Regions from separate parts of the Pseudomonas sp. HLG18 genome, predicted to be linked through region 1. Evidence: riboswitches for the same ligand, from Rfam matches in the RefSeq annotation. Region 1 holds a riboswitch; the other holds the start of a gene.
The links. Region 1 has a riboswitch for cobalamin ahead of cobO (cob(I)yrinic acid a,c-diamide adenosyltransferase). Riboswitches for the same ligand answer to the same signal wherever they lie in the genome.
Positions count from the first base shown of each region.

Region 2: linked by a shared signal. The riboswitch ahead of cobW (cobalamin biosynthesis protein CobW) and the one ahead of cobO (cob(I)yrinic acid a,c-diamide adenosyltransferase) in region 1 are both predicted to bind cobalamin.

Region 1 covers NZ_CP195831.1:689,611-705,776, forward strand. Annotated here, with positions in the region: gene ACSPX5_RS03270 (amidohydrolase family protein) at 1-429, shown strand, start outside; gene ACSPX5_RS03275 (methyl-accepting chemotaxis protein) at 560-2,185, shown strand; gene ACSPX5_RS03280 (DUF3108 domain-containing protein) at 2,239-2,952, opposite strand; gene purN (phosphoribosylglycinamide formyltransferase) at 2,961-3,611, opposite strand; gene purM (phosphoribosylformylglycinamidine cyclo-ligase) at 3,611-4,669, opposite strand; gene ACSPX5_RS03295 (DUF2066 domain-containing protein) at 5,046-6,101, shown strand; gene ACSPX5_RS03300 (AI-2E family transporter) at 6,138-7,211, shown strand; gene hda (DnaA regulatory inactivator Hda) at 7,433-8,137, shown strand; gene ACSPX5_RS03310 (C40 family peptidase) at 8,352-8,972, shown strand; gene ACSPX5_RS03315 (C40 family peptidase) at 9,191-9,727, shown strand; gene ACSPX5_RS03320 (PQQ-dependent sugar dehydrogenase) at 9,798-11,111, opposite strand; gene ACSPX5_RS03325 (hypothetical protein) at 11,178-11,762, opposite strand; cobalamin riboswitch at 11,929-12,154, shown strand; gene cobO (cob(I)yrinic acid a,c-diamide adenosyltransferase) at 12,236-12,847, shown strand; gene ACSPX5_RS03335 (cobyrinate a,c-diamide synthase) at 12,844-14,139, shown strand; gene bluB (5,6-dimethylbenzimidazole synthase) at 14,136-14,786, shown strand; gene cbiB (adenosylcobinamide-phosphate synthase CbiB) at 14,783-15,691, shown strand; gene cobD (threonine-phosphate decarboxylase CobD) at 15,684-16,166, shown strand, end outside.
Region 2 covers NZ_CP195831.1:2,304,799-2,320,964, forward strand. Annotated here, with positions in the region: gene ACSPX5_RS10540 (amino acid ABC transporter permease) at 1-641, opposite strand, end outside; gene ACSPX5_RS10545 (transporter substrate-binding domain-containing protein) at 693-1,541, opposite strand; gene ACSPX5_RS10550 (thioredoxin family protein) at 1,880-2,311, shown strand; gene ACSPX5_RS10555 (TerC family protein) at 2,320-3,876, opposite strand; gene ACSPX5_RS10560 (MerR family transcriptional regulator) at 4,178-4,582, opposite strand; gene ACSPX5_RS10565 (NADH:flavin oxidoreductase/NADH oxidase family protein) at 4,662-5,885, shown strand; gene ACSPX5_RS10570 (phospholipase D-like domain-containing protein) at 5,889-7,532, opposite strand; gene ACSPX5_RS10575 (vWA domain-containing protein) at 7,573-8,268, opposite strand; gene ACSPX5_RS10580 (ATP-binding protein) at 8,238-9,251, opposite strand; gene cobN (cobaltochelatase subunit CobN) at 9,260-13,141, opposite strand; gene cobW (cobalamin biosynthesis protein CobW) at 13,145-14,218, opposite strand; cobalamin riboswitch at 14,318-14,527, opposite strand; gene ACSPX5_RS10595 (transposase) at 14,720-15,013, shown strand; gene ACSPX5_RS10600 (IS3 family transposase) at 15,010-15,873, shown strand.

The sequences.
Region 1 (16,166 bases):
GAAATCGAAGAGCCGCTGCGTAATCATCCGCACACCCGGTTCATCTGGGCCCATGCCGGTACCAGTGCCGAAATCCATCGTCATCAAACGCAACTGGATTTTCTGCTGCCGACCCTCGCGCGAATGCTGGAGGCGTACCCGAACCTGTTCATTGATCTGTCGTGGAGCCTGCTGACGCCTTATCTGCTGGATGAAAAGGGCCAGCCGCGAGCGGAGTGGGTGCAACTGGTGGAACGTTATCCGGATCGCTTCATGCTCGGTTCGGACGTGGTCGGGCGATTCAACAAACTCGGCAAGGAAATCCACGGCTTCAAGCCGTTTCTCGACGCCTTGCCGGAAGCGGTGGCGAAAAAAGTCGCACGGGACAACTTCCTGGCGATATTGCCGCGAACAGCGCTCAAGTCCGGCAAACCCGCGCTGAATCGATAATGCCGGAGGTTCGTAGGATCAAGGCCTTTTGATATCGCGTTTTGGTCTTACGCATTTTTTAAAAGGGCCGATACCTTCTAGAGCAACCAGCTGCAGGGTTGATGCAGCGCTTTTGGAAGGAACCAGAGCAATGAGTATCCGTAGTCTCAATATTGCACCCCGGGCCGGGCTGGGTTTTGGCGTGCTGGCGCTGATGGTGTTTGCCCTTGGCGCGTTCGCCCTGCTGCAGATGTCGAACATGCGAGCCCAGTCCGACGAGGTCGACAAGAACTGGCTGCCCAGCGTGATGGCCGTGGGTGAAATGAGTCAGGACATGCTGCGTCTGCGCGCCCTGACCATGCGTCTGTTGCTCAATCGCGATCCGCAGGCCCTGGACCAGAATGTGGCCAAGCTCAATGAGCTGCGCAGTGTGTTGAGCGAAGCCCAACAACGTTACGACATATTGATCGTGCTGCCCGAGGAGCGGGCGTTGTTCGACCGCTTCAAGGTCGCCGAACACAAATATCTGGAGTTTCAAGCGCAGGTGATGACCTTGTCCGCTCAAGGACGAGTGGAAGAGGCGGCCGCCATTCTCAACGGGCAGATGAGCCCGCTGGCGGATGAAATCGCAGTGACCCTGCGTGAACTGGTCGAGCTGAACAAGCACAACGCCAATCTGGCCACTGAGGCCGCACGGCTGGTGTTCACCAATTCGCGGGTCTGGGTCGGAGTGATGATCGGCATTACCGCGCTGATTACCATTGCGCTGGCGTTATTGCTGACCCGCAGCATCGTGGTGCCGCTCTCGCAGTCGCTGGGCGTTGCCGAAGTGGTGGCCGGCGGTGATCTGACCGGTGATATCAGCATCATCGGCAAAGATGAGCCGGCGCGACTGCTGCATGCGCTCAAGAGCATGCAGCACAGCCTGCGCGATACCATCCGACAGATTTCGGAGTCTTCCAGCCAATTGGCCTCGGCCTCGGAGGAATTGAGCTGCGTTACCGAAGACGCCACGCGCGGATTGCACCAGCAGAGTCTGGAAATCGAGCAGGCCGCCACGGCGGTCAACCAGATGACCGCCGCCGTGGAGGAGGTAGCCAGCAATGCCGTCGCGACCTCTGAGGCATCGCGGGAATCGGATCGCATCGCCCAACATGGTCGCGAGCAGGTGCAGCAGACCGTGTCGTCCATCGAGCTGCTGGCGGATGACGTAACCGCCAACGCTACGCAAGTTGAGGATCTGGCACAGAAGGTCTACAGCATCAGCAAGGTGCTGGACGTGATCCGCTCGATTGCCGAACAGACCAATCTGCTGGCGCTGAACGCGGCGATCGAAGCCGCGCGGGCGGGGGATGCCGGGCGGGGTTTTGCGGTGGTGGCGGACGAAGTGCGGGCGCTGGCCCATCGCACTCAGCAGTCGACCCAGGAGATCGAGCAGATGATCGGCGGCATTCAGCAGGGCACCGATTCGGCAGTCAGCTCGATGCAGCAGAGCAACATTCGCGCACGCTCGACCCTGGAGCTGGCGAAGGCCGCTGGCGTGGCGCTGGAGGAAATCGCTTCGGCGTTTACCTTGATCAACGAGCGCAACCTGGTGATCGCCAGTGCGTCGGAAGAGCAGGCCGCCGTGGCGCGGGAAGTGGATCGCAACCTGATGAACATCCGCGATCTGGCGATGCAGACTTCGGCGGGGGCCAATCAGACCAGCGCTGCGAGCCAAGAGCTGTCGCGGCTGGCGGTGGACCTGAACAGCATGGTGGCCAGGTTCTCGGTCTGATCAGCGTTCGACAGGCGAAAAAAAGCCCCGCGTTTGCGGGGCTTTTTGTTGAATCAGCTGCCTTTGACTGTCTTGCCGTTGACCGTGCCGTCCTGGAGCATGATGTTGTACTCCTTGCCGTCGGTCTCGACCTGTTGCAGGCGAACCAGCAGGTAATCCCAATCCTTGGCGAACCACATGACAGTGGTGCGCTTGCTTTGTGTCGGATCACGCACGCGTTCGACCTTGATCGCATCGATCTGGCCGGCTTTGGTTTCGACCTTCTCCGAACCCAGCACGCGGAAGTCGTAGGTATCGACTTCGCCATCATCGACTACCTGATAGCTCATGCTTTTCTTGCCGGCGGCCACGTCATGCTGCAGCGCCAATTGATAGGTGGATTTGTCGACCATGCCGCGGTTGAGCGGGACTTTCACCGCGTCGCCACGGTCGGTGCCGGTGACGAGCTTGTTGTTCCAGTCGAAGTCCAGATCAGCCTTTTTCGCCTTGCCCAGGCCACCACGTTCGAAGTGGTAGGACTGTGGCAGCAGGGTGTCCTTGTCCAGGGTCAGGGTGCTTTCTTCAGTCAGGCTGGCGATCATCATCGAAGCCTTGAAGCTGAGTTTCCAGACGCCGTTCGCTTCCTTGGTCAGGCTGCGTTCGGCGGTTCCGCTCATGGGCAGCTGCTTCCAGTCGGCGGTGTAGCTGGCGGAGAACGGTTGAAGGTCTGCCGCCTGCGCGAAAGGCAGGGTGAGCAGAGCGCAAGCGAAGAGCAGGGCGCGACGCATAAAATCTCCTAGTTTCGAATCAAGTGACCGCTGGCCCCGAGTAACTGGCCATCCAGTAAAGCACCTTGCTCGCCGAGGGCCAGCCGTCCTTCGGCAAACCAGCGTACGGCCATCGGGTAGATCAGGTGCTCCTGAACATGAACCCGTTGCGCCAGACTCTGTGGCGAATCGTGCAACTCTACCGGTATTACTGCCTGTACGACCAGTGGCCCGCCATCGAGTTCCTCGGTGACGAAGTGCACGGAGCAGCCGTGTTCGGCGTCGCCGGCTTCCAGCGCGCGCTGATGAGTGTGTAACCCTTTGTATTTGGGTAGCAGCGAGGGGTGGATGTTGAGCAGGCGACCCTGGTAGTGACGGACGAAGTCAGCGCTGAGAATGCGCATGAAGCCTGCCAGTACCACGAGTTTCGGATTGAATTCGTCGATCAGTTCGATCAGGGCGGCATCGAAGGCCTCGCGACCTTCGAAACCCTTGTGATCCAGCGAGCGGGTGGCGATACCCGCGTCACTGGCGCGTTGCAGGCCATAGGCGTCGGCGCGGTTGGAAATCACCGCAGCGATGCGGACCGGGCTGTCGCCGGTCCGCGTGCTGTCGATCAGGGCCTGCAAGTTACTGCCGGTGCCGGACAACAGCACCACGACATCACAGGTATTAGGCATTAGTGAGCCTTGAGGTTTTTCAGCTCGACCTGGGCCGCGCCTTCGGCAGCGACACCGATCTGGCCGATGACCCAAGGCTGTTCGCCGGCTTCACGCAGGTTGCTCAGTGCAGATTCAACGTGCTCCTGAGCCACGCAGATGACCATGCCCACGCCGCAGTTCAGTACGCGGTGCATTTCGGTTTCGTCGACGTTGCCTTGCTCTTGCAGCCAGTCGAAGACGGCCGGGCGAGTCCAGCTGGCCACGTCAACCACGGCTTGAGCGCCTTTTGGCAGAACGCGCGGGATGTTGTCCAGCAGGCCGCCACCGGTGATGTGGGCCATGGCCTTGACGGCGCCGGTGTCCTTGATCAGCTTGAGCAGCGGCTTCACGTAGATGCGGGTCGGGGCCATCAGCAGATCGGTCAGCGGCTTGCCGTCGAGCTGAACGGTTTCGATGTCGGCGCCGGAGACTTCGATGATCTTGCGGATCAGCGAGTAGCCGTTGGAGTGCGGGCCGGACGATGGCAGGGCGATCAGGGCGTCACCGGTGGCGACTTTCGAGCCGTCGATGATTTCCGCTTTTTCTACAACGCCGACGCAGAAGCCGGCCAGGTCGTAGTCTTCGCCTTCGTACATGCCAGGCATTTCAGCGGTTTCGCCGCCCACCAGCGAGCAGCCAGCCAGTTCGCAGCCTGCGCCGATACCGGTGACGACGGTGGCGGCAACGTCGACGTTCAACTTGCCGGTGGCGTAGTAATCGAGGAAGAACAGCGGCTCGGCACCGCATACCACCAGGTCGTTGACGCACATGGCGACCAGATCCTGGCCGATGCTGTCGTGCTTGTTCAGGTTCAGTGCCAGACGCAGTTTGGTGCCGACGCCGTCGGTGCCGGAAACCAGTACGGGCTGTTTGTAGCCGGCCGGGATTTCGCAGAGGGCGCCGAAACCGCCCAGTCCGCCCATGACTTCCGGGCGCGCAGTGCGCTTGGCGACGCTCTTGATGCGTTCGACCAATGCTTCACCGGCGTCGATGTCTACACCGGCGTCCTTGTAGCTCAGGGAGGGTTGCTTGCTCATGATCCAGGCCTTTAGGGGAGGGGATTCAGGGGTAACGACCGAGTCCAGCGGGAACGCCGAAACCGACGGGGGCGATTGCCTCACGCGAATTTCGATGTGCCCGGCTGTTGCCGGTCTGCGAAGGCGCGCGATTTTATCAGGCTTGAGGGGCAGCGGCCATCCTCGCGCCGACGGGCAGGGCCATATCGGCCGAAAAATTTTGCAATTGAAGCTGTGGGTGACATCACGGGTGCCTGTATAAGGAACCGTCTATCGTTAGGACTGTGCAAAAACTTACCGCCAGCGTGTGAATGTTTTGCAACGGCTTGTGGTCACAGGCTTGCTCTATCCGGTTCACGCGGCCTGTTCCAGCCGCTCTTGTCGACGGGAATTCTCCATGCGTTTGTGTAAATTGCTGTTTGTGGGCTGCTTGTCTCTCTTCAGTCTGGCGAGCCAGGCCGAAAACCTCAAAGGTCTTTATCAGGTTCGCGAGCCGGTTAATGGCCAGTCGCCCGAGGAGCGTGATCGCGCTACCCAGGCTGCACTGGATACGCTGGTGTTGCGTCTGACCGGTGACCCGAAGGCGCCGCAGAACCCCGGGCTGGCGCCGATTCGCAAGGATCCGCAGCAGATCATCAGTCAGTTCGGTTTCGATGCCGGGCCGCCGGAAGTATTGAAGGTCGATTTCGACCCGGCTACCACCGAGCAGGCGCTGCGCCGTGCCGGGTTGTCGCTGTGGGGCGCCAGTCGGCCGTCGATCCTGGGCTGGTGGCTGAACGACTCCGCTGAGGGGGCGAGTCTTGTGGGTGATGGTCAGGCCAGTGCCGCGCCGTTGCGACGTGCCGCCCAACACAGAGGTTTGCCATTGCGTTTGCCGCTGGCGGACCTGAGTGAGCAATTGGTTGCAACCGCTCCGACGCTCGAAGGTTCCGACCCCGCGCCGCTGAATGCCGCCTCGGAACGTTACAGCGCCGATGCACTGCTCGCCGTGCATGCCCGTGAAGAAGGCGGTCAGTGGCAGGCCAAGTGGCATTTGTGGCTGGGGGATCAAAAAGAGGCGGGAAGCGTGCAGGGGGCTGATCAGGCCGCTGTTGCCGATGCTGTGATGCTGGCGGTCGCCGAGCGCCTGGCGCCTCGCTTTGTCGCCAAACCGGGTGCCTCGGGGCAGCAGACTCTGGAAGTGCAGGGCATGAATCTGGAGCATTACGCAACGTTGCTGCGGATGCTCGAACCCTTTGGTGTGCGGCTGCAGAGTGTCGATGCCGATCGTATCGTCTATCGGGTCAACGGCAGTGCCGATCAGTTGCGGGCGCAGTTGTCGCTGGCGAAGTTACAGGAAATGCCGGCCGAGGCGCCGGCTCCGGTGGCTCCGCAGCCTGCGGTGCCAGGCGGTGCGCCTGTCGTTGCACCGGCGCCGGTTCCTGCGGCGCCGTCGTTGCGATTCCGCTGGTAGGTTTTTCTTTCATATATAGAAGCAATGGAGTGTTACATGGCCGATACGCGGCGTTGGTTCTGGCTCGGTGGGGTGCTCCTGCTTTGCGCGTTTGTCTGGTTGCTGCATCCGATCCTCACGCCGTTTCTGGTGGCGCTGTTGCTCGCGTATCTGTTCGACCCGCTGGTGGACCGTCTGGAGCGCCTCGGACTATCCCGCACCTGGGGCGTGATCGCGGTATTTGCCGTGTTCACTCTGATCGTCACTACGTTGTTGCTGGTGCTGGTGCCGATGCTCGCCAAGCAACTGCTGCGTCTTTACGAGCTGGCACCGCAGATGCTCGACTGGCTGCAGCACACGGCGCTGCCTTGGGCGCAGTCGAAGCTGGGGCTGGCGGATGGCTTCTGGAAGTTCGACAAGGTCAAGGCTGCGATCACCGAGCACATGGGCCAGACCACCGACATCGTCGGCGTGGTGCTGAGTCAGGCCACAGCCTCCAGTCTGGCCCTGATCGGCTGGCTGGCGAATCTGGTGTTGATCCCGGTGGTCAGTTTCTATCTGCTGCGCGACTGGGACGTGATGATGGCCAAGATCCGCAGCCTGTTGCCGCGTGATCGTGAAGAGCGCGTGGTGGCGCTGGCGGGCGAATGTCACGAGGTGCTTGGCGCTTTCGTGCGGGGGCAGTTGCTGGTGATGCTGGCGCTGGGCGTGATCTATGCGGCGGGCCTGATGATTGTCGGTCTGGAACTGGGCCTGTTGATCGGCCTGATCGCCGGGCTGGCGGCCATTGTGCCTTATATGGGGTTTGTGATCGGGATCGGCGCGGCGCTGATTGCCGGGCTGTTCCAGTTCGGCGGCGACCTGTACCCGATGATCGGGATTGTCGCGGTATTCATGGTGGGGCAGGCCCTGGAGGGTATGGTGCTGACGCCATTGCTGGTCGGTGATCGAATCGGCCTGCATCCGGTGGCGGTGATCTTTGCCATTCTGGCTGGCGGCGAGCTGTTCGGTTTTACCGGTGTGTTGCTGGCGTTGCCTGTGGCGGCGGTGATCATGGTGCTGGTGCGTCACGTTCATGACTTGTACAAGGACTCTGACATGTACAGCGGAGTGGATGATCCGAAGCTGTAACGTGAGGGAGGGCCCGCCCGGTGGATTGCCGGGTTGGCCCGTCTCGTGCAAAGCAATGCTGACGCCTGTGCGCCAAAGAAACTGTCATAAAACCAGCGTGTTAACGCAAACCTTTGATTTTGCTTGGGGTCTGTCGCATTGTGCGCTCCGCTTCACGGGTATAAACTTCGCACACTTTACACAGAGGCCACTAACGGTTCCTTGGGAACTGTTCAGTCAGCATGAAACCGATTCAGCTGCCCCTAGGTGTGCGTCTGCGTGACGACGCCACCTTCATCAACTACTACCCAGGCGCCAATGCCGCTGCACTCGGCTATGTCGAGCGTCTATGCGAAGCCGACGCCGGCTGGACCGAAAGCCTGATCTATCTGTGGGGCAAACACGGGGTGGGGCGTACGCATCTGTTGCAGGCCGCGTGCCTGCGTTTCGAACAGATGGGCGAACCGGCGGTGTACCTGCCGCTGGCCGAGTTGATGGATCGCGGCATAGAAATTCTCGACAACCTCGAACAGTACGAACTGGTCTGCCTGGATGACCTGCAGGTGATTGCCGGCAAGCCCGATTGGGAAGAGGCGATGTTTCACCTGTTCAATCGTCTGCGTGACAGCGGTCGCAGGTTGCTGATTGCCGCCTCCACCTCGCCACGTGAATTACCGGTGAAACTGGCGGACTTGAAATCGCGCCTGACCCTGGCGCTGATTTTCCAGATGCGTCCTCTCTCCGATGAAGACAAATTGCGCGCCCTGCAATTACGCGCATCCCGTCGCGGTCTGCACCTGACCGACGAAGTCGGGCATTTTATTTTGACTCGCGGTACCCGCAGCATGAGCGCGCTGTTTGACCTGCTCGAGCAGCTCGATCAGGCCTCTTTGCAGGCTCAACGCAAGCTGACCATTCCCTTCCTGAAAGAAACCCTGGGCTGGTAAAACCGGGGCTCTCAGCTGGTTTCGGCATATTTCAGGCGCCAGAAAATCCGCTTTCCTGTGCATTGCGCAGGCCGCGTCTCGATTCAAATAGGCTTAAGCGCTTAGATGTAAACGAGAAACCGAGAAGTCACAAAAAGATCGATTGAATTTGCAAATGAGGCTGATAGCGGGCATAGTCTCGGCTTCTTTACAACTATCAGCCACGGTCGTGCCCATGCTAAAGCGCTTCGCACCCCTCGTGCCTCTCGCACTCGTCACCCTGTTGTTCGGTTGCGCTGCTCATTCACCTGTCAATCAAGAGCAGCAACAGCAGGCTAAAAATTCTGCCACCGCCCAGTCTTCCGTTATTTATCAGGAAGAACTGGACACCGAAAAGGAACTGGCCGACTTCAACGGCAAGAAGCCTTACCAGCTTCCGGTTCTGGCCGACAGCATTCTTGAACGCGGCATGTCCCTGATCGGTACCCGTTACCGTTTCGGCGGCACCTCTGAAGCCGGGTTCGATTGCAGCGGTTTCATCGGCTACCTCTTCCGCGAAGAAGCCGGCATGAACCTGCCACGCTCCACTCGCGAAATGATCAACGTGGATGCCCCGCTGGTTTCGCGCGGCAACCTCGAGCCGGGCGATCTGCTGTTCTTCGCCACCAATGGTCGTCGCGGTCGTGTAAGCCACGCCGGGATCTATCTGGGCGACAATCAGTTCATCCACTCCAGCAGTCGTCGTAGTGGCGGTGTCCGTATCGACAGTCTGGGTGACAGCTACTGGAGCAAGTCCTTCATCGAAGCCAAACGTGCTTTGGCGAACGCTCCAACCGTGGTTACCGCTCGCAAGTAATCACGCCTATGTCGCCACGCTCGTGGCGACAAGCGGTCCTTCAGGGGCAATAGACTTAAACTTTACAAGGTGAAGTTAAAGTCTTACTTGAAGTTTGCCGCGTAGCCGCTAGAATCCTGATCTATATTGATGGCAAACCGCCTGCGTTCCCCCGCAGGCGGTTTTGTTTTCTGTCGAATCGGCAGTAAAAGCCGCAGCCAGATCAGGATGTTCTGCTTATGACGATGACGGCCCGCCTTGCCCTGATGTTCTTCGCAGCGCTGCTCAGCGCTTGCGCCAGTCGCACTCCGCCGCCAGCCCCCGTGGTTCGCGCGCCGGTTGTGTTCGGATCCTCCCAGGCTTTTTCTCCCGCTGCCGAAGACGTACTGTTCCGTGCGCTCGGGCTGGTTGGGACGCCTTATCGCTGGGGCGGCAACACGCCGGATTCCGGTTTTGATTGCAGCGGCCTGATTGGCTTCGTCTACCGCGATGCTGCCGGCATCAGCCTGCCGCGCTCTACCCGCGAGATGATCGTCATGCAGGCGCCGAATGTCGGCAAGGAAGGGCTGCAGACCGGCGACCTGATCTTCTTCGCCACCAATGGCGGCTCCCAGGTCAGTCATGCGGGGATTTACGTCGGGGAGGGGCGCTTCGTTCATGCGCCAGCCACCGGCGGTACCGTGAAGCTGGACAGCCTGTCGAAGGCCTATTGGCAGAAGGCCTATCTGAGTGCCAAGCGCGTTCTGCAGCCGGAGCATCTGGCGCATAACCCTTAGTCATTCGAAGCAATAAAAAAACCTGTGGGAGCACATCGGCTCTCACAGGTTTTTTTGTTTCAGGGTCGGGCTATTTGGCTGCCGACACTCGCCAGACCTTGTTCCCGACGTCGTCTGCCACCAGTAAGTCGCCTTGTTGATCAATCACCACGCCAACAGGGCGTCCCAGGGCGTTTTCATCCTTGTCGAGGAAGCCTGTCAGTACGTCTACAGGTGTTCCATTCGGCTTGCCGGCGCTAAACGGTACGAAGATCACCTTGTAGCCACTGTGGGGCTTTCGGTTCCACGAGCCGTGCTGACCGATGAACGCGCCTTCCTTGAATTGGGCCGGCAGCGTGTTGCCCTCGGCAAAGGTCAGGCCCAGTGAGGCGGTATGCGGACCGACGGCGTAATCCGGGGCGATGGCCTTGGCCACCAGGTCCAGGTTTTGTGGCTCGACGCGGACATCGACGTGCTGGCCGTAATAGCTGAACGGCCAGCCATAGAAACCACCGTCCTTTACCGAGGTGATGTAGTCCGGCACCAGATCGCTGCCGATCTCGTCCCGCTCGTTTACCGCTGTCCACAGCGCGCCGCTTTTCGGTTCCCAGGCGAGGCCGTTGGGGTTGCGAATGCCTGAAGCGAAGATCCGGTGATTGCCGGTGGCGCGGTCCACTTCCCAGATCGCCGCGCGGCCCTCTTCCTGATCCAGGCCGTTTTCGCCGACGTTGCTGTTCGAGCCGACGGTGACGTAGAGCTTGCTGCCGTCCTTGCTGGCAATGACGTTCTTGGTCCAGTGATGGTTGAGCGGGCCGCCCGGCAGGTCCACGACCTTGATTGGCTGGCTCTTGATTTCCGTTGCCCCGGGTTCGTAGTGGAAGCGTAACAAACGGTCGGTATCAGCGACGTACAGGTCATTGCCGACCAGTGTCATGCCGAACGGCGAGTTCAGGTTCTGCAGAAACACCGTGCGCGTTTCCGCCACGCCGTCGTGGTCGGCATCGCGCAGCAGGGTAATGCGGTTCGGGCTGGGAACCCCTGCGCCCGCACGGCCCATGACTTTCTTCATCACCCAGCCGCGTATGCCCTTGCTGTCGTCCGGTTTCGGCGGGGCATTGGTTTCCGCCACCAGTACATCACCGTTGGGCAATACGTAGAGCCAGCGCGGGTGATCGAGGTTTTCGGCGAATGCGGCCACTTGGGTGCCGGCGGCTGCGGTTGGTTTCGCACCGGCCGGCCAGCCGATCGCCGGGGCGATGTTCACCGTCGGAATCAGGGTTTTATTCGGTTCGGGCAGTTTGGGGGATGGGCCGGTGCCGTCCGAGACTTGCAGGCTGGAGGATTCACCACAGGCGGTGAGCCCTCCGGCGAGTGCGATGACGAAAACGAGCTGGGGCTTGCGCATTACTGATCTTCCCTATGAATGCATTCCTAATCATAGAGAAGTGCGCGAGCCCGATGGTTCAACCGCTCAGCCGCGCGCCTCCTTGAACAGCACGGCAATGCCGGGATGGTAGTTGCCGGCCTCGCTGCGCAATTTGCGGTAGGCGTAGGGGAAGTACCAGGCGACGGCGCAGGTGTGTTCCTTTTGCAGGTCGTCGACCATGTCCTGCAGTTCTTCCGGGCTGGCGCTGTGCTGGGCTTTCTGTGGGGCGACGAACAGGCAGCCGAGTTTGAGATCGCTGGCGTAGCTGATGCGCTTGGCATCGCTGGTGATATCGGCCAGGGCCTGAGTCAGATTCAGGTTGTTGACGCGCGGCCAGCGTTGGGTCGCCTGAATGTAAGCGCGATCTTCGGCGCCGGCCAGGAACAGGTCGGCACGGGCATTGCGTTCGCCTTCCTCATTCTGTTTGCGCGTGGCGGTGTCACGCAGGGTGACCAGTTCGGCCATCCATGCGGCGGCGGACAGCAGGCCGAGGTTGGCTTTTTCGTCGTGCCAGTAGGGCGTGTCGTTGTCGCCACGCACGGTGTTGTAGCGGTCGATACAGTCAAACCAGCGTTCCAGCACCGGGCGCAGGAATTCCAGCCGCGGATTGCTGATGATCATGCCTTGCATGGTGCTCTCCCTTGTTATTGTGATGTGCTCTCTGCAGTCAAAAAGCATGGCTCTTTGATATCACTGCTGGCAGTGTGGCACAAGATTGGCGTCAGTTAATTGATCGGCGGCAGTTATTCGCCGCACAAGCCCCTCTTCAATTGACGCTCCACCCCCAACCCTCTAACCTTCGCGGCTTGTTTCAGGTGCTCTGTGGCGCATGTCGACAGAGTGAAACAGGGAAGCCGGTGAGGCGGGTCTTCAAGTGATGAACCCTCACGATCCCGGCGCTGCCCCCGCAACGGTAAATGAGTAAAAGCTGCGTTCGATGCCACTGCTGCAAAGCGGGAAGGCGCGCAGCCAGGCACCAGCCGCTCATGAGCCCGGAGACCGGCCTGATCCATCCAGCGGCATCACGGTGGGCGATGCCAGGCTTGTTGCCGTCTGTTCTTGTGCCTGCCCGCCGTTATCCAGCCTCAACGGAGAGCTTCCCCATGACTGATTCCCCCGAACGCGACGAGCGTCACCTGGCGCGCATGCAGCGTAAAAAAGCCGTGATCGACGAGCGCATCGCCAATTCGCCAGACGAATGCGGCCTGGTGCTGGTGCTGACCGGTAATGGCAAAGGCAAAAGCAGCTCGGCGTTCGGCATGCTCGCCCGCGCCATGGGTCACGGCATGCAGTGCGGCGTGGTGCAGTTCATCAAGGGCCGCAACAGCACCGGTGAGGAACTGTTCTTTCGCCGCTTCCCGGAGCAGGTGCGCTTCCATGTGATGGGTGAGGGATTCACCTGGGAAACCCAGGACCGCCAGCGTGACATCGCCGCCGCCGAAGCTGCATGGGAAGTGTCCCGCGAGCTGCTGCGTGATCCGTCGATCGGTCTGGTGGTGCTCGATGAACTGAACATCGCCCTCAAGCACGGTTACCTCGATCTGGATCAGGTGCTCAGCGATCTGCAGGCCCGCCCGCCGATGCAGCACGTGATCGTCACCGGTCGCGCCGCCAAGCCGGAAATGATCGAGATGGGCGACACCGTCACCGAAATGGGCATGATCAAGCACGCCTTCCAGGCCGGCATCAAAGCGCAGAAAGGCGTCGAACTTTGAATCAACCACGTCACTGCCCGGCGGTACTGATCGCCGCGCCGGCCTCCGGTCAGGGCAAGACCACCGTCACCGCCGCGCTGGCCCGTTTGCATCGCAATCAGGGGCGCAAGGTTCGCGTGTTCAAGTGCGGTCCGGACTTTCTCGATCCGATGATCCTCGAGCGCGCCAGCGGTGCGCCGGTCTATCAATTGGACATGTGGATGGTCGGCGAGCAGGAAAGTCGACGTCTGTTGTGGGAAGCCGCCGATGAAGCGGATCTGATCCTGATCGAAGGCGTGATGGGTTTGTTTGACGGTACGCCGTCGAGCGCCGATCTGGCGCGGCATTTCGGCGTGCCGGTGCTCGGCGTGATCGATGGTACCGCGATGGCCCAAACGTTCGGCGCACTGGCCCTGGGCCTGGCGCGTTATCAGCCGGACCTGCCGTTCGCCGGGGTACTGGCCAACCGCGTTGGCACCGTGCGCCATGCGCAATTGCTCGAAGGCAGCCTTACCGAAGGCCTGCGCTGGTACGGCGCGCTGTCCCGTGAAACCGGGATCGAACTGCCAAGCCGTCATCTCGGTCTGGTGCAGGCCAGCGAACTCAATGACCTCGACGTGCGTCTCGACGCCGCCGCCGAAGCGCTGGCCGGCACCTGCGAGGTAGCGCTGCCGCCGGCCGTGGAATTCGCCGCGCCAGAAATCGTTGAGACTGAAAAGTTGCTCGAAGGCGTGCGAATTGCCGTTGCCCGCGACGAAGCCTTCGCGTTCACCTACGGTGCCAGTCTCGATCTGTTGCGGGCGATGGGCGCCGAGTTGAGTTTCTTCTCGCCGATCCGCGATGCGCAATTGCCCGACGCCGACAGCTTGTACCTGCCCGGCGGCTACCCGGAATTGCACCACGTTGCCTTGTCGCAGAACGCCGACATGCTCAACGCGATCCGCGCGCATCACGCCGCTGGCAAACCGCTGCTCGCCGAATGTGGCGGCATGCTGTACCTGCTCGGCTCGCTGACCGATGTCGAAGGCACCCGCGCTGACTTGGTCGGCCTGTTGAGTGGCGATGCCGTGATGCAAAAGCGCCTCGCCGCTCTGGCCTTGCAAGAGGTCGACCTGCCGGAAGGCCTGTTGCGCGGCCACACCTATCACCACTCCCTGACCACCACCGAGCTGACGCCAATCGCCCGTGGCCACAGCCCCAACGGCGGGCGCGGTGCCGAAGCGGTGTATCGGCAAGGGCGGATGACCGCCTCGTACGTGCATTTTTACTTTCCATCGAATCCGTCGGCGATTGCCGCACTGTTGGTGCCATGACCGACAACGCATTCACTGAAACCGAGCGCGAAGCGGTCTACCGCGCCATCGCCGAACGCCGCGACATGCGCCACTTCAGCGGCGGCACGGTCGAGCCTGAATTGTTGCGTCGTTTGCTGGAGGCCGCGCATCAGGCGCCGAGCGTCGGCCTGATGCAGCCGTGGCGCTTTATCCGCATCAGCGACCGCGCTTTGCGTGGCCAGATCCAGAACCTGGTTGAAGAAGAACGCGTGCGCACCGCTCAAGCCCTGGGCGAGCGCAGCGACGAGTTCATGAAGCTCAAGGTCGAAGGCATCAATGACTGCGCAGAAGTGCTGGTCGCAGCCTTGATGGACGATCGTGAACGACACATTTTCGGTCGTCGCACGCTGCCGGAAATGGACATGGCCTCATTGTCCTGCGCGATCCAGAACCTGTGGCTGGCGGCGCGTGCCGAAGGCCTGGGCATGGGCTGGGTGTCGCTGTTCGAACCGCAGGCGCTGGCCGATCTGCTGAAACTGCCAGCCGGGGCCAAGCCGCTGGCAGTGCTTTGCCTGGGGCCGGTCAAGGAATTCTATCCGGCGCCGATGCTGGTACTCGAAGGGTGGGCGCAGGCGCGTCCGCTCAATGAGCTGCTGTATGAAAATTTCTGGGGAGTGAGTCAATGAGTGTGGCGTTGTTGAGTGTCGCCGCGGTCGCGCTGGATGCGCTGCTGGGTGAACCGAAGCGCTGGCATCCACTGGTGGCGTTCGGCAATTTTGCCGGGCGCATCGAGCAACGTTTCAACACCGGCGGGCGTGGGTGGCGCAGCCATGGTGTCACCGCTTGGGTGATCGCGGTGCTGCCATTGACGTTAATTGCCACGGCATTGTCCTGGGCGCCTTATGTGGGCTGGGTTGTCGAGATCATCGCGCTGTATTGCGCCCTCGGCATGCGCAGTCTCGGTGAGCACGTCGAGCCGGTGGCCAAGGCTTTGCGCAGCGATGACCTGGAAGAGGCGCGCAAGCGCGTGGGTTACCTGGTCAGCCGTCAGACCAGTGAGCTGGACAGCACGGCTGTCGCCCGTGCCGCCACCGAGTCGGTGCTGGAAAACGGCAGCGATGCGGTGTTCGCTGCAATCTTCTGGTTTGTCGTGGCCGGTGTTCCGGGCGTGGTGCTCTATCGTCTGAGCAACACCCTCGACGCGATGTGGGGTTATCGCAACGAACGCTTCGAGCGTTTCGGTTGGGCCGCGGCAAAAATCGACGATGTCCTCAACTACATTCCCGCACGGCTTGTGGCGTTGACCTACGCGCTGCTCGGCAAAACCCGACTCGCGCTGAAATGCTGGCGCACCCAAGGCCCGAAATGGGACAGCCCGAACGCCGGCCCGGTGATGGCCGCCGGCGCAGGTGCCCTGGGCGTGGAGCTGGGCGGGCCGGCGATCTATCACGGCGAGCTGCACGAGCGTGCGCAACTGGGCGAGGGTGCGCCGGCGGATGCCGATTCCATCGATCGCGGCTGGCAATTGGTTCAGCGCGGGGTATGGTTATGGCTGCTGATTCTCTGCGTGGGGGCTGAATTCTATGCTTGAGCACGGTGGCCGGCTGCGCAGGGCGGCGCTTGAATACGGCATCGCGGAAGAAGACTGGCTCGACTTGTCCACCGGTCTGGCGCCGTGGCCGTTTCCGGTTCCGGAAATTCCGCTGCGGGCCTGGGCGCGCTTGCCGGAATCCGATGACGGTCTGGAGCAGGCCGCGTGCGACTACTACGGCGCCGCGCAGGTTTTGCCGGTGGCCGGTTCGCAGATGGCCATCCAGTTGTTGCCGCGATTGCGCCGGGCCGGCAAGGTTGGCGTGCTGTCGCCGTGTTATGCCGAGCATGGCGAAGCCTGGCGGCGCAGCGGTTACATCGTCCGCGAAGTGTTGGAGCAGGAAGTCGATTTCTTCCTCGACGGCCTCGACGTGCTGGTGGTGGTCAACCCGAACAATCCCACCGGCCTGAGCCTGACTCCGGCGCGCCTGCTCGACTGGCACGCACGGCTGGCCCAGCGCGGCGGCTGGCTGGTG
Region 2 (16,166 bases), 1.6 Mb from region 1:
TGCTCCAGGTAACGCAGCAGCATGGCAATGAGGTAACAGGCCGCGACATACAACGCCGTGGTCACCAGCCAGGTTTCGATCACCCGGTAGCTTTCGACGTTGATCTTGCGCGCGTAATAGGTCAGCTCGGGCACCGCAATCGCAGCGGCCAGCGAGGTGTCCTTGAACAGCGAAATGAAGTTGTTCGACAGCGCCGGCAGCACGTTGCGCAACATCACCGGCACGGTGACGTAGGCCTTCACCTGCCACTCGCCCAGACCAATGGCCAGCCCCGCTTCGCGCTGGCCCTTGGGAATGCTCAACAGGCCACCGCGGAACACTTCGGTCAGGTAGGCCCCGGCATACAGCGACAGGGTGATGATGAACGACGGGATCTTGTCCAGCCGGATCCCCAGGCTCGGCAACGCAAAGTAGATCAACAGAATCAACACCAGAATCGGCGTGTTACGGATCACCGTCACATACACCGATGCCAGCACCCGCAAGGCGCGATGCTTGGACAGCAAGGCAAACGCCATCAGCAGGCCGATCACGCAGCCGATGGCGATCGACACCAGCGCCAGTTCCAGGCCCAGACCGAGCCCCGCCAGCAAGGTGTCGAAATCGCGCCACACGGCGGCAAAGTTCAACTGATAGTTCATGGTCGGCAGTACCTTGAGCGGGGCGCATCAGGGCGCCCCGCTCTCACGGGATCATTTGAATTCGACAGGAAAACCGATGGCGGGCGATGGCAGATCCACGCCGAACCATTGCTTGAACGACGCGGCGTAGGTCGGGAATTCAACGCCGGTCATGGCTTCATGCAGGGTGGTGTTGACGAAGTTCAGCCAGTCCTGATCGCCGCGTTTGACGGCGCACGCGTAGGTCTGCGGGCTCCAGGCGTAGGTCGGGCTGCGGTAGCGGCCAGGGTTCTGCACCATCAGGTATTTGACCGATGACTGGTCAGTGGCGGCAGCATCGGCGCGGCCGGAATTCACTGCCTGATACATCAGATCGACGCTGTCGTACTGATCGACCTTGGCCTTGGGCAGTGCCTGATGCACCAGCTCTTCGGCGTACACGTTCTGCAGCACCGCGACGGTCACGCTGTCGCCGGCGGCCTGCAGGTCTTCGATTTCCTTGTACTTGCTGTTGTTCGGCAACAGCAGACCGACGCCCTCGCGATAGTAAGGCAGGGTGAACGCCACTTGCTGCGCACGGCTGGCGGTGACGGTGATGAACTGGCAGCTCATGTCGACCTTGTCGGTCAGCAGGTTGGGAATCCGCGCATCGGACGACTGCACCACGAACTCGACCTTGCTCGGGTCATTGAACAGACCTTTGGCCACCATCCGGGCGATGTCGATATCAAAGCCCTGCAACTTGCCGTCCGCGCCCTGGAAGTGCCACGGCGCATTGGTGCTACCGGTGCCCACAATCAGTTTTCCACGGGCCAGGACGCTGTCGAGCTTGCTGTCGGCCGCCTGGGCCATACCCATGACAGCGGACGAAGCCGCGAGAACAAAAACACACGCTTTGAACAAGGAAGGTCGGCGATGCATGGCAAGCACTCCAGGAAGTTGTTTATTCCGCTATACCGGAACTTGGTTTGTTACTACGGAATAGACAGCAGAAAGTGTGCCACAGGATTCAAGGGGAATCTGCAAAGGATTGAATTGTGTTTTGAATCAAAGGGATGGAAAAAACCTGCGAAACGCTGCAACGAACATTGATTAATCACTTCGCTACTTTGCGCCACACATGGCGGGTATCCGGGCCACATCCTGGTGCGCGATGCACGATTGGGCGCGGGCTGCACCTGTCAACTCTGACAGTTGCAGCAACGGTCGCGACTCCCCTAACGTCGTACTGTCCAGCACATCGAATAAAGGAGGTTCCGATGACGACACCGACTCGATATTCAGCATTGCCTCCGACGTACCGGAAGGTCTTGAAAGCCCGGCGCCTCGTCGTCCTGTATTTCTTCAACGAGCACTGCGGTGCCTGCGTGTCTTCCGGCCCGGTTTTTCTCGAGATCGCCAAGCCCTTTCGGCCCTGGATGGATATCTTCATGCTCGATACCGCAGAGTCGTGTCGACATCCGGATGTCACGGGCACCCCGACGGTGTTGTTCTACAAGGAGGGTGTTCTGGTCAAAAAACTGAAAGGCATCGGTTCGGAAGAATCCCTCCTTCAAGATTTCACCCAATTCCTCGGCAAAACCCGACACTTCGCTGTACCGCGCAAATCGGCCCATGACCTGAACTGGCTGCGTCACACCCTCCGCACCCTCTGCACCGTCCACCGCGCAAAACGGTGGAACCTTTCCTGAAAGTGCCGTCAGGCCTCACGCACCAGCAACACCCGCGTCACGCGACGCTCTTCGACCGCCATCACGGTCATGCCCCAGCCTTCATGCTCCAGTCGATCACCTTTCATCGGCAGGCGATCCAGCAGGCTCATCACCAGCCCGGCCAAGGTCTGGTAATCCTCGGTCGGCTCGGCGCAAAAACCGGTGTGTTCGCGGATGCGGGTCAGGTTCAACGCACCGTTGACGATGAACCCGCCCTGCTCCTCGACCACATCGGGGCCGGCGATTTCACTGGCGTCCGGCAGTTCACCGGCAATCGATTCGAGAATGTCGGTCATGGTCAATACGCCGACGAAGTCACCGAATTCGTTGACCACAAACGCGATGTGGGTCGACGCCGCACGCATTTGCTCCAACGCATTGAGGATCGAATAGCTGTCCAGCAGATTGACGGTCTTGCGCACCAGGTGTTCAAGGTTCGGCTCGTTGCCGGCCAGATACTCCTTGAGCAGCTCCTTTTTGTGAACGAAGCCCAACGGCTCATCCACCGCACCGTTGCGAATCAACGGCAGACGAGAGTAGGACGAATGCATCAGTCGCGTACGAATCGCCGCTGCGTCGTCCGCCAGATCAATGTGATCGACATCCGCACGGACGGTCATCAGTGTGCGGATTGACCGCTCGGCCAGTTGCAGCACGCCGCTGATCATCACCCGTTCGCGACGGTCGAACAGCTCCGCGCTTGGCGCCTGACCATCGTCCAGCAAGTCGGAAATCTCCTCGCCCACCTCTTCCACCGCCAGTTTACGGCCACCCAACAGACGCATCACCGCGTGCGCCGTACGCTCACGCATCGGGCGCAAGCCTTGCATCGAGCGCTTGCGGCGAGCACGGGCGATCTGGTTGAACACCTCGATCAGGATCGAGAAACCAATCGCGGCGTACAGATAACCTTTCGGGATGTGGAAACCCAGGCCTTCGGCAGTCAGGGCGAAACCGATCATCATCAGGAAGCCCAGGCACAGCATGATCACTGTCGGGTGTGCGTTGACGAAGCGGGTCAGCGGCTTGCTGGCAACGATCATCAGGCCGATGGAAATGATCACCGCAATCATCATCACTGCCAGTTCATCAACCATGCCCACGGCAGTAATCACCGCATCGAGGGAGAACACCGCATCGAGCACGACAATCTGCGCCACGATCGGCCAGAACAGCGCATAAGCGGTGTTGGTCGAACGCTCGCCGACGTGGCCCTCAAGCCGTTCGTGCAGTTCCATGGTCGCCTTGAACAACAGGAACACGCCACCGAATAGCATGATCAGGTCACGGCCGGAGAAGCTCTTGCCGAACACTTCGAACAACGGTGCCGTGAGGGTGACCAGCCAGGAAATACTCGCCAGCAGGCCAAGACGCATGATCAGTGCCAGGCTCAAGCCGATGATTCGCGCACGATCGCGCTGATGCGGCGGCAGCTTGTCCGCCAGGATCGCGATGAACACCAGGTTGTCGATACCCAGCACCAGTTCCAGCACGATCAGTGTCAACAAGCCCAGCCACGCCGTGGGATCCGCTAACCATTCCATATTCTGTCTCTATCTCTCTTCAGTGATTTCAGGCTGCCGGGCACGGCAAAGTGCGGCGCAAAAGCTCGAAGGCTGCGCCATCAACGATAGTCGGGAGTCGGAAGACTGGATGCTGCGAGTGCGTCAAGACCGCGCCATGGCGCGAAGGGAACGTTGTTCTTTGAGTAGAACTGGGAGGCTCCGAGAGGGTATTCATGCAAATCCTGAATGAAAAAAGGCCTTGAAGCGTACAGGCTCAGATGACTTTTCCTACAGCTGGAAATCATTTCAAAATCTGTACGCCGCAGACATCACCGGACTTTTACGGGTAAAGCGTCGACAACACCCGGTCGGCATTGGCACCGCAACTCATGCCTTCGGGCTTGGATTGAATGTTCTCGATCACCTCCAGCAGCCGCGCCTTGCTCTGCGCCAGATGCTGCTGCATGACTTCGATCTGCTCGACCTTGCGCGTCAGGCCTTCCACCAATTCTTCGTGCTTGAATTCGCCGGTTCCGGCGGCTGGCAGCAACTGCTTGAGTTCTTCCAGGGAAAATCCGGCCTGCTGGGCACTGCGGATAATGTTCAGGGTTTGCAGCACTTGCGGCGGGTAACGCCGGTAGCCATTGCCCAGCCGCTCCACTTTCGGAATCAGGCCCTGGGCCTCGTAGAAGCGAATGCTCGAAGCGCTCAGCCCGCTCCGTTGCGCCAATTCACCGATTTTCATTTCAGCCTCGATTTGCCTGCTTGACATTAAAGTTGACTTTAAGCTTAGCCTTTCTCCATCACTGATGAGGAGTCAAGCAATGTCGCCCTTCCAGATTTTGAAACTGCCCAACGGTCAGACCGTCGGCAACCGTATCGCCAAAGCCGCCATGGAAGAAAACCTCGCCGATCGTGACCAGGCTCCCTCCCGCGAACTGTTTCGCCTGTATCAAGCCTGGGCCGACGGCGGCGCCGGCTTGCTGCTGACCGGTAATGTCATGATCGACCGCCGCGCCATGACCGGCCCTGGTGGCGTGGTGCTCGAAGACGAGCGGCATCTGGACCGTTTCCGTCAATGGGCCGAAATCGCCCGCAGTGGAGGCGCACAAGTCTGGGTTCAGCTCAACCATCCCGGCCGCCAGACCTTCGCCAATATGGGCCAGCAAGCGCTGGCGCCATCGGCAGTGGCGCTGGAAATGGGTTCGTTCTCAAAACTGTTCGCCGAGCCCAAACCGATGACCGAGGACGACATCGAAGAGGTCATTCAACGTTTCGCCAGGAGTGCCGTGCTTGCCGAGAAATCCGGTTTCAGCGGTATCCAGATCCACGCTGCCCACGGTTATTTGCTCAGTCAGTTTCTCTCGCCGCTGACCAACCGCCGCACCGACCGCTGGGGCGGTTCGCTGGAAAACCGTGCGCGCCTGCTGCTGTCGGTGATCGAGGCTGTGCGTCAGGCCGTTTCACCACAGTTTTGCGTGGCGGTGAAGCTCAACTCCGCGGATTTCCAGCGCGGCGGCTTCGACACGGACGACGCGCGTCAGGTGATCGAATGGCTCAACGAACAGCCAATCGACCTGCTCGAGCTGTCCGGTGGCAGCTACGAAGCGCCGGCGATGCAAGGCGAAGCCCGCGACGGACGCACCCTGGCCCGTGAGGCGTTCTTTCTGGAAATGGCCAGTGAACTGGCCAGAGTGGCCCGCATGCCAGTGATGGTCACCGGCGGTATCCGGCGCCTGCCCATCGTCGAACAAGTGCTCGACAGCGGTATCGCCATGGCCGGCATCGCCACTGCGCTGGCCATCGAACCGAGTCTGGTCAAACACTGGCGCGAAGGCCGCCACAGCGAACCACAACTGCCGCCGATCCGCTGGAAACGCAAACCGCTGGCCGCACTGGCGAACATGGCCGTGGTACGTTTCCAGATGGCCCGCCTGAGCCGGGGTCGCCAGCCGCATCCCGAAGTGTCGGCACTCTGGGCGCTGATTCGCGACCGGTTGTATCTCAGTCGCCGCACCCGGCAGTACCGTCAGGCAATGGATGTATAAACCCTAGCGTCCGGCAAACCGCAGGCGAGACAGCTGACGCAAATCCCCTTCGACGTAATAGTCGTTGGTCCAGCTGTCATTCGCCGCCAGCGGCTGCACCTGCTTCAACGCCAGTTTTTTAGCGAAATAGCGGAAGCGGTAATGCTCGTAGAAGCGCAGCAGCTCAAGGCCGTAACGGTCCGCCAGTTCGGTGTCGCCGCGAATGATCAGGTAGTTCTCGTCATTACCGTTGCTGGCAGAGGTGCTGAGGTTGTGGCTGCCGCTGATGATGGTCGGGCTGTCGCTGGTGAAGTCGGTGACGATCGCCTTGGTGTGCACCAGCAGGTTGCCCTTCTGGCCTTTCATGTTCTCTTTCAGCCAGCCTTCCAGCCCGGTGTTGAGCAGCGCGGTGGCGGCGAACTCAGCGGTTCGGTCAGCGTGAAACCCGGTGATGCGGCTGACCGTGTTTTGCAGGCCGTAACGCAGGATGTCGTCGTGAGGCTGACCGAGCAATGCGTTGAGAATCGCGTCGGGCAAGGCGAATGCCGTGACGAACAGCACGTCCTTCCTGGCCGCGTTAATGATGTCGACGAACTCGCGCAGATCGGCACCACCACTGCGCGGCGAGAACCCGGCAAACAGCGGTTGCGCCGGGTTCATCGGGTTGTGCTGGGTGATCCAGTCCCGGGTGGCACCGACATCCGCCGGCGTCGCCCAGACCTGCTCGAACGTCTGCAGATAACTGGCCGCGACGACGGTGTCGTCCAGCACATGCACCACGTTGGCCTGACGATAAACACCGTTGGCGGTGAAGTTGGTGCTGCCGCACAGCACGGCCCGGGGCTGCCGCTCACCGCCAGCGATGCGACTGAGGACGATGAACTTGTCATGGAAAATGTCGTGGGTGACCCGGCCCCGCTTGTTGGCTTCCGGCAGCTTGGCAAGGCTGGCCTCGTTCATCGTGGTGTCTTCGTCATCGGGCCGGGCGTGATACAGCACCCGCACCTGTACGCCGCGATCGAAGGCGGCGTTCACCGTGTCGATGATGGCTTGCAGTTGATACTCGTAAATCGCGATGTCCAGTGCCCATTGCCCGTCGACAGCTCGCTCGATAAAGCCCTGCAAACGTCCGAGCAGGCCGTTTTCCAGCCATTGCCGCGCAGCGTCGGGCCAGGCTTCGATCGGCATGTTCTTGTTGGCGCTGATCTGTGCATCGAGATCGGGAAACTTGCGCTGGAACGCCTGACTGGCAGCCACGGCGCGGTTGAAGATCACGCTCTGGTTGGTCGGGTGTCCGTCATCCGAGGTAATGCTCAGTTCCAGCGACTCCCCAAGCACCGGCGCATCGGCCGTGCCATAGGCCAGATGTACGCGGTAATGCATGGTTGTGCCCGGATTGACCGCGTAATCGGCCCAGCGAAATTTCTGCAGCGGCGCGATGTCACTGGGCGTGGCGTGAAACTGCGCGAAAGTGTGTTCCTTGCCGGGAAAGGTCAGGCTGTTGAACAGAAACTGCCACGGCCTGTCGCCCTGCTGCTTCTCGATGGCAAACCCCAGCAGGCCTTTGCGGCGGGGTTCGGCAAGATCCATTGCCAGCAGCACGCCGTTGGTGCCGGCGTAAGCCTTTACGCGAAAATCGTCCTGAGGATTGGCAACCAGTACGCGCATGATTCACTCCTTGTGATGTGGGCTGGATGCAGCATAGACCTCAGACAGACAGCAGGTCGTCGATATGCCGGTAATCCGCTTCCAGTGCAGTCGCCAACTGCTTCGCCCTGCCCAGCCTGATCGGCCCGCGTTCGATATCGATCAACAGGCCCGGACAGGCCAGCACCGGCAACCCCGACCATTCTTTCAAGCGCCCATCGGTCAATACCAGTAGACGCTGTTGTTCGGCCGGGAACCGCTTGCGGCGTACCGTCAGCCAGTGCTCGGCCTCGTTCAGCGCCGCCAGCAATGGCGTGCCGCCTCCCGCTCCCAAGTCATCGAGCCACACACGCAGTCCGCTGGAAGCTTTCAAACCCTGCACCTGCCATTTCGGCGCCGCGCCACTGGCAGTCAGCAAGGCGAGTCGCGCCCGTTGCCGGTAAGCATCATCGAACAATTGCGCGAGCACGCCTTTGGCATCGCTCAATGCTTGATGACGTCGGGTCGAGGCCGAGGCATCGACGATCACCAACCACAATTCATGGGGGCTGCGGGTGCGCAGTTGAAACAACAGATCCGCGCGCACTTTCGGGCGGCCATTGAGCAATGTTCCCGGCCAGTTCACCGAACCGCTGCGAGCGGCATGACGTTTGCCCTGTCGGCCGTTATCGAGGCGCCCGGCGCGAGGTCTGGCATTCGCCCCCGCGTCGGATCGGGGGCGAATGCCTAAGGCTTTTTTTGTAGGTGTGGCGGCCAGGTCGGCACTTCGCGGCGCGCACCGGTGGTGAGGGCCGGCGCCGGCATTTCACCCCATTGCCCCTGCCCTTCACTCGGCTCGAGCTGAGTGCCGGATGGCGATTGAGCCGGTGGTTGTGCACTGGACGAAGACTGTTCCCGGCGACGATGACGCAAGGCAAATTCAGCGACGGCATCGATGTCCTGCTCGCCGATGGCTTCGGCCCCACGCCAGGCCGCATGCGCCCGGGCGGCACGCAGCCAGACCAGATCGGCACGCAAACCGTCAACGCCTGCCGCAAAGCAGCGCTCGGTAATCTGTGCCAGCGCTTGATCGTCAAGAGGAATGTTTGCCAACGCATTGCGGGCGTTTTCACAACGCTCGCGCAGGGCGTGTTGCTCGGTTTCCCACTGCCCGCAGAAAGCCCGCGGGTCGCTGTCGAAATCCAGCCGACGGCGAATGATCTGCCCGCGCTCGACCGGCGCCGTGTGACCGCTCAGGGCGACGTTCAGACCAAAGCGATCGAGTAATTGCGGGCGCAGTTCGCCTTCTTCCGGGTTCATCGTGCCGATCAGCACGAACTTCGCCGAATGCCGATGGGAAATACCGTCGCGCTCGATCAGGTTGGTGCCGCTGGCGGCTACATCGAGCAACAAGTCCACCAGATGATCCGGCAGCAGGTTCACTTCATCGACATACAACACACCGCCGTCAGCCTTGGCCAGTACGCCCGGGGAAAACTGCGCGCGACCGTCGCTCAACGCCGCGTCCAGATCCAGCGTGCCAACCAGCCGCTCTTCCGTCGCCCCCAACGGCAAGGTGACGAACTGACCGCTGGCCAGCAAATCCGCAAGGCCCCGGGCCAGAGTCGACTTGGCCATGCCGCGGGGGCCTTCGATCAGCACGCCACCGATTTTCGGGTCGATGGCCGTCAGGTACAACGCCAGCTTCAGATCCTCGGCGCCGACCACGGCGGAGAGCGGGAAATGCGGGGTGTCGGTCATGTTCAGTCTCAGCTCTCTTCTTCTATATCCAGCAGCAGGTTTTCCAGCGCTTCCTTGTAAGCACCGGGTTCCTGCCACATCCCGCGCTGCTGCGCTTCGAGCATGCGCTCGGTCATGTCGCGCAGCGCGTGGGGATTATGCTCGCGCACGAACTCGCGGGTCGCCGGGTCCAGCAGATAGGCATCGGCCAGCAACGCGTACTGGTGATCGTCGATCAATTGCGTGGTGGCGTCGAAGGCAAACAGGTTGTCGACCGTCGCCGCCAATTCGAACGCGCCTTTATAGCCGTGACGCTTGACCCCGTCGATCCATTTCGGATTCGCCGCTCGGGAGCGAATCACACGGTTCAGTTCTTCTTTCAGCGTACGGATCTTCGGCAGATCCGGCTGACTGTGGTCGCCGTGATAACTGGCCGCCGCTTCGCCGCGCAGGCTTTCCACGGCAGCGAGCATGCCGCCCTGGAACTGGTAATAGTCGTTGGAGTCGAGCAGGTCATGCTCGCGGTTATCCTGGTTTTGCAGCACGGCCTGCACCTGGCTGAGGCGCTGGACAAATTGCTCGCGAGCGGCGGTGCCTTCATCGGAACCGCCGTAAGCGTAGGCGCCCCAGTTCAGGTAGACCTCGGCCAGATCCTCGCGAGTTTGCCAGAGGCGACCATCGATAGCGCCCTGCACACCTGCGCCATAAGCGCCGGGTTTGGCACCGAAGATCCGCCAGCCTGCCTGACGCCGGGCAGCCTCCTCATCCAGCCCCGACTGGCGCAACGCCTCGCGTTCGGCGCGGACTTTGGCGGCCAGCGGATTAAGGTCGTCCGGCTCGTCCAGTTCCGCCACGGCTTGTACGGCAGCGTCGAACAAACGAATCAGGTTGGCGAACGCATCGCGGAAAAATCCGGAGACCCGTAACGTGACATCAACCCGAGGCCGGTCGAGCAGGCTCAGCGGCAAAATCTCGAAATCATCGACCCGCTGACTGCCCGTGGCCCACACCGGGCGCACGCCCATCAGCGCCATGGCCTGTGCGATGTCGTCACCGCCGGTGCGCATGGTCGCGGTGCCCCAGACCGACAAACCGAGCTGACGCAGGTGGTCGCCGTGATCCTGCAGGTGTCGCTCCAGAATCAGCGTGGCCGACTGGAAACCGATTCGCCAGGCCGTGGTGGTCGGCAGATTGCGCACGTCCACCGAGTAGAAATTGCGCCCGGTCGGCAACACGTCGAGGCGGCCGCGACTTGGCGCGCCGCTGGGGCCGGCCGGGACGAATCGGCCGCTCAACGCGTCGAGCAAGCCGTGCATTTCGGCCGGGCCGCAGGCATCGAGGCGTGGGGCAATCACTTCGCGCAGGTTGTCGAGGATTGCACCGACTTCAACCCAGCACGGTCCCTGTGGGAGCGGGCTTGTCCCCGGGCGGCGATCCGACGAAAGCGGTATGTCAGTGAAAGGGATATTGACTGACACGACGCCTTCGCGGGCAAGCCCGCTCCCACAGGGATTGTGCAAGGCTTGATTTTGGTTGAGTGTCTGCTCAATCAATTGCGCCGCGAACAGCTCCAGACGCTCGCGGGTATCCCCCGCCGTGCGCCAGAACTCGTCGCTGACCGACAGCAACTCCATTGGACGCGGGCCGGCCCAGGGATCAGCCAGTGCGCAATCCAGCGGATCGAACCCCAACTGAAACGCTTTGGCCAACGCCCGCAACAGACTCGACTGCGCCCCTTTGCCATCGCCACGCGGGATGCGCAGCAACGCGAGCAAGGTATCAATACGCAAACGCCCGGTCGGCGACTCACCGAAGATGTGCAGACCATCGCGGATCTGCGACTCCTTCAAGTCACACAGATAGGTGTCCAGGCGCGGCAGCCAGATCGCCGCGTCGGCATCGCTGTCGAGGGCGGCATCCAGTTGCAGTTCGCGATCGATCTGCGTGTCACGCACCAGTTGCAGAATGTCGCGCTGCAATTCCCGGGCGCGGCGCGGATCGAGCAATTGTGCTTCGTAATACTCGTCCGCCAACAGTTCCAGATTGCGCAACGGGCCGTAGGTTTCGGCACGGGTCAGCGGCGGCATCAGGTGATCGATGATCACCGCCTGAGTGCGACGCTTGGCCTGGGCGCCCTCGCCCGGGTCGTTGACGATGAACGGATAGATATTCGGCAGCGGCCCGAGCAGCGCGTCCGGCCAGCAATTCTCCGACAGACCCACGCCCTTGCCCGGCAGCCATTCGAGGTTGCCGTGCTTGCCGACGTGGATCACGCCGTGAGCGCCGTAGGTCTGGCGCAGCCAGAAATAGAACGCGAGGTACGCGTGCGGCGGCACCAGATCAGGGTCGTGATACACCGCGCTCGGGTCGACCTGATAACCCCGCGCCGGTTGAATGCCGACGAAAGCCAGGCCAAAACGCAGACCGGCAATCATCATCCGCCCGTCACGGCACATCGGATCGTGTCGCGGCGAGCCCCAACGCTCCAGCACCGCTGTTCGATTGACTTCGGGCAGTGCGTTGAACATCGCCAGGTAATCATTCATCGCCAGGCTTTGCTGGCACGGGCGCTGATCGAGGGTATCGAGGTCGTTGCTGACGCCGCCGAGCAGTTGCCGGATCAGTTCGGTGCCGCTGTCCGGCAGGTCGGCCGGCAGCGGATAACCTTCGGCCTGCAACGCCCGCAGGATATTCAGCGCGGCGGCTGGCGTGTCGAGGCCGACGCCATTGCCGATGCGTCCGTCCCGGGTCGGGTAGTTGGCGAGGATCAGGGCGATGCGCTTTTCAGCGTTCGGCACCCGCGCCAGATCGACCCAGCGCCGCGCCAGTTCAGCCACGAAATCCATGCGCTCGGGCTGGGCCCGATAACACACCACGTCGGACTGACTGCGCTCGCTGCGCCAGGCCAGATCCTTGAAGCTGATCGGCCGGCTGATGATCCGACCGTCGAGCTCAGGCAACGCGATGTGCATCGCCAGATCCCGCGGACCGAGGCCCTGCTCGCTGTCGCGCCAGCCGGGCTCGTTGTCCTGGGCGCAGATCGCCTGAATCACCGGTATGTTGCGACGGAACGGGCGCAGATGCGGCGCTTCCGGGCTGGACTGGGCGAAACCGGTGGTATTCAAAATCACCGAGGCTTCGACCTCATCCAGCCAGTCCTCGACCACCGACAGGCAGCCGGGCTCTTTCAAACTGGCCACGGCGATCGGCAGCGGATTGAGACCGGCCGCCTGAAGCCGTTGGCAGAACACGTCGATAAACGCCGTGTTCGCCGCTTGCAAATGCGAGCGATAAAACAACACCGCCGCCACCGGTTGACCAGGCCGCCAATCGGCTTGCCAGTCACTCAGTGCAGCGGTGTTTTTGTTCGGGTGATAAATCGCCGTGCGCGGCAGCGTTTGCGGCTCGCCCCACACGTAATCCCGCGCCAGCCAGCGATTGGCCAGACAGCGAAAGAAATCCAGCGCATTGCCCATGCCGCCCTGACGCAGGAACTGCCAGAGCCGGTCACGATCCTCGGCGCCTACGGTGCTCAAGTCACTGAGCTCCGGGTCGGGACGGTCATCGCCCGGCACCAGAATCACCTGCACGCCACGCTCGGACAACTCGACCAGTCGCTCGACGCCATAGCGCCAATAAGCAATGCCGCCATGCAGCGAGATCAGAATGACCTTGGCGTGGCGCAGCACCTCATCGACATAGAGGTCGACCGATGCATGATTCTGCACCTGCATCGGGTTGGCCAGCCGCACGCTCGGGTAATCCTCGGGCAGTTGCTGCGCCGCTTCGGCGAGCAGCGCCAGGCTGGAATCGCCGCTGCACAGGATCACCAACTCGGCGGGGGTTTGTCCCAGGTCGGCAATGTTGTCATCCGACACGAAACCGCCGGGCTGGGTCCTGAGCAGGTGCATGGCTTAAACGCTGAGCGCGGCGCGCAGTTGCGCTTCGAGTTGAGCGGCATCCAATTCCTGACCGATCAACACCAGACGCGTCACGCGCGCCTCATCGGCGCCCCACTGACGGTCGAAGTGCTTGTCGAAACGCGTGCCCACGCCTTGGATCAGCAGACGCATCGGCTTGTTCGGAATCGCCGCGAAGCCTTTGACCCGCAGGATGCCGTGCTGGACCACCAGTTGCGTCAGCGCATCGAGCAGCAGGCTTTCGTCGGCTTGCGGCAGTTCGATGGAGATCGAGTCGAAGGCGTCGTGATCGTGGTCATCGTGATCGTCATCGCCTTCACCGTGGTGGTGATCGTGATGGCTGTGGCGGCTGTCGATGTGTTCTTCGGAACCGGCACCGAGGCCGATCAGCACGTCCAGCGGCAGGCGACCGTTGCTGGCTTCGATGATTTTCACCGCTGGCGGCAGTTCTTCGGCGACTTCCAGACGCACACGAGCGAGGTCTTCAGGACTGGTCTGATCGGCCTTGTTGAGGATCACCAGGTCGGCGCTGGCCAGTTGGTCGGCGAACAGTTCGTGCAGTGGCGATTCGTGGTCCAGGTTCGGATCGAGTTTGCGCTGGGCGTCGACCTGATCCGGAAACGCGGCGAAGGTGCCGGCGGCCACGGCCGGGCTGTCGACCACGGTGATCACCGCGTCAACGGTGCAGGCGCTGCGGATTTCCGGCCACTGGAAGGCTTGCACCAGCGGTTTTGGCAGGGCCAGGCCCGAGGTTTCGATGAGGATGTGGTCAAGGTCGCCGCGACGGGCCACCAGTTCACGCATCACCGGGAAGAACTCTTCCTGAACCGTGCAGCACAGGCAGCCGTTGGCCAGTTCGTAGACGCGGCCGGTGGCTTCCTCTTCGGTGCAGCCGATGGTGCATTGCTTGAGGATTTCACCGTCGATGCCCAGCTCGCCAAACTCGTTGACAATCACCGCGATGCGGCGGCCCTGGGCGTTGTCGAGCATGTGCCGCAGCAAGGTGGTTTTGCCCGAGCCGAGGAAGCCGGTGACGATGGTGACGGGGAGTTTGGCCAGTGTTTTCATCGGATGCCCTTTGGCAAGGTGGCGGGCATACGGGACGAGACCGGCAACGCGGGTGCGTGCCTGGAGAGTTCGCCACCGGATCACCCCGCCCGGTTGAAAGTGAGAATCTGTGACGAGGCAGGTCTCCTGGCTGACGGTGTTCGGGCCTTGGCCCGGGGTTCGCTGCGCCTTCCCGCTGGCTCTGGATTGAGTTGGCAGTGGCGTGGCAGCGAACAGCACCGTTCACAGTTGCGGGGGCAGCCGCGGCTTGGACCGCGTTCCCTTCTTAGCTTCGGCGTGGGCCGAAGAACCTCGAAAGCGCAAGGCTACGCATGGGTTCGTGATGGGTCAATGGTTGGTGCTTTTTGGTTTTGTGGGCATATCCGTTGCTGCGGTAACGGCCTCTTATGGTTTCGCTCTTACAGCGACTCACTTTTCCAAACGCCGAAAAGTAAGCATGGACCTGTCCCGTGACAACGGACGCCAAGAAGCGATACTTAAATCGCTATCTTGGAGGTTGCCATGTACCCAAGCACTCGCCGTAACTACACCGATGAGTTCAAGGCTCAAGCTATCGCACTCGCGGAAAGCGTTGGTAGAACCGAAGCCGCACGTCAGCTCGAGATGTCCGTGAAAACGCTCGATAACTGGGTTGATGCTGCGCGCAAGGGATTACCGTTGAGTTCTCCAGAACGCAAAGCCATCACCAAAGAAGACAGCGAGCTTGCGCGTTTGCGAGCGGAGGTGGCCGAACTCAAGATGGAGCGCGAAATCCTAAAAAAGGCGGCGGTATTCTTTGCCAGAGAGTCCAGGTGAGATACGCCTTCGTCGCTGCTGAACGGGCTCACTTCCCGGTGCGCATGCTGTGTCGGGTGATGGATGTTTCGATTTCAGGTTTTTACGACTACCAGCATCGCGAGGAGCGTCCAGATCGGGATGCGCAGATTCGCGTTGATTTGCGTAAGGTTTATATGGCCAGCCGAAATACATATGGCCGACCACGGCTGGTCGAGGCCTTACGGCGAAAAGCGCATACAGTGGGCCACAAGCGAGTGAGCCGGCTGATGCACGAAGAACGCATACGCGGTAGATCCAAAGGCGGTTTCAAGCCCCGTACCACCGACAGTCACCACTACTTGCCTGTTGCGAGAAATTTGCTCGCTCGTCAGTTTTCCATCGATAACCCCACACCGACTTGGGTCAGTGATATCACCTATATCTCAACCAAAGAAGGTTGGTTGTATCTCGCAGTGGTTTTGAGCATCCAGACGCGCCAAATATTGGGCTATAGCCTGTCGGATCGGATGCCCGACGATTTGGTCGAGAATGCCTTCCTGAATGCCTGGAGCGCCTGTTCCGGCTCTAGTGGTGTGGTTTTTCATTCCGACCAAGGGCGTCAGTATGCGAGTAGCAAATTCCGACTGGCCTTGGCCAAGAAAGACTTCACGCAAAGCATGAGTCGAAAGGGAAATTGTTGGGATAACGCAGTGGCTGAGAGCTTTTTCGCTACTCTGAAAAGGGAGGAGGCGTATGGCGTCTATCCCAGCAAGAGGCTGGCTCAACTATCAATCGCTAACTACATCCATGGGTTTTATAACAGCAGCCGACTGCACTCTGCCTTGGGGTACCGTTCTCCGAACGAATACGCCAGGGTCTTAAGGCAGGCGGCTAAATAGCCAGCTTCTTGGCGTCCGTTGTGATGGGGCAGGTCCACCAAAAGGCTTTTGCCCCGGCGTACGGCACTTCGCCTAGGCTCAGTGTCCCCTCGCTACGGTGTCCATCAGGGGGCATCGCCTACGGTTTGCTTCGCTGCACCTCCTCTCGATGTATGCGGCTTCGCCGCACGGCGCTGCGCGCCTACCCCCTGATGGACACCTCCGCTCGGCCTGCCGAAGGGGCTAAAGATCAAAAGCAGATCAAGAGCCAGATCAAGAGCCAGATCAAGAGCCAGATCAAGAGCCCCTCACCC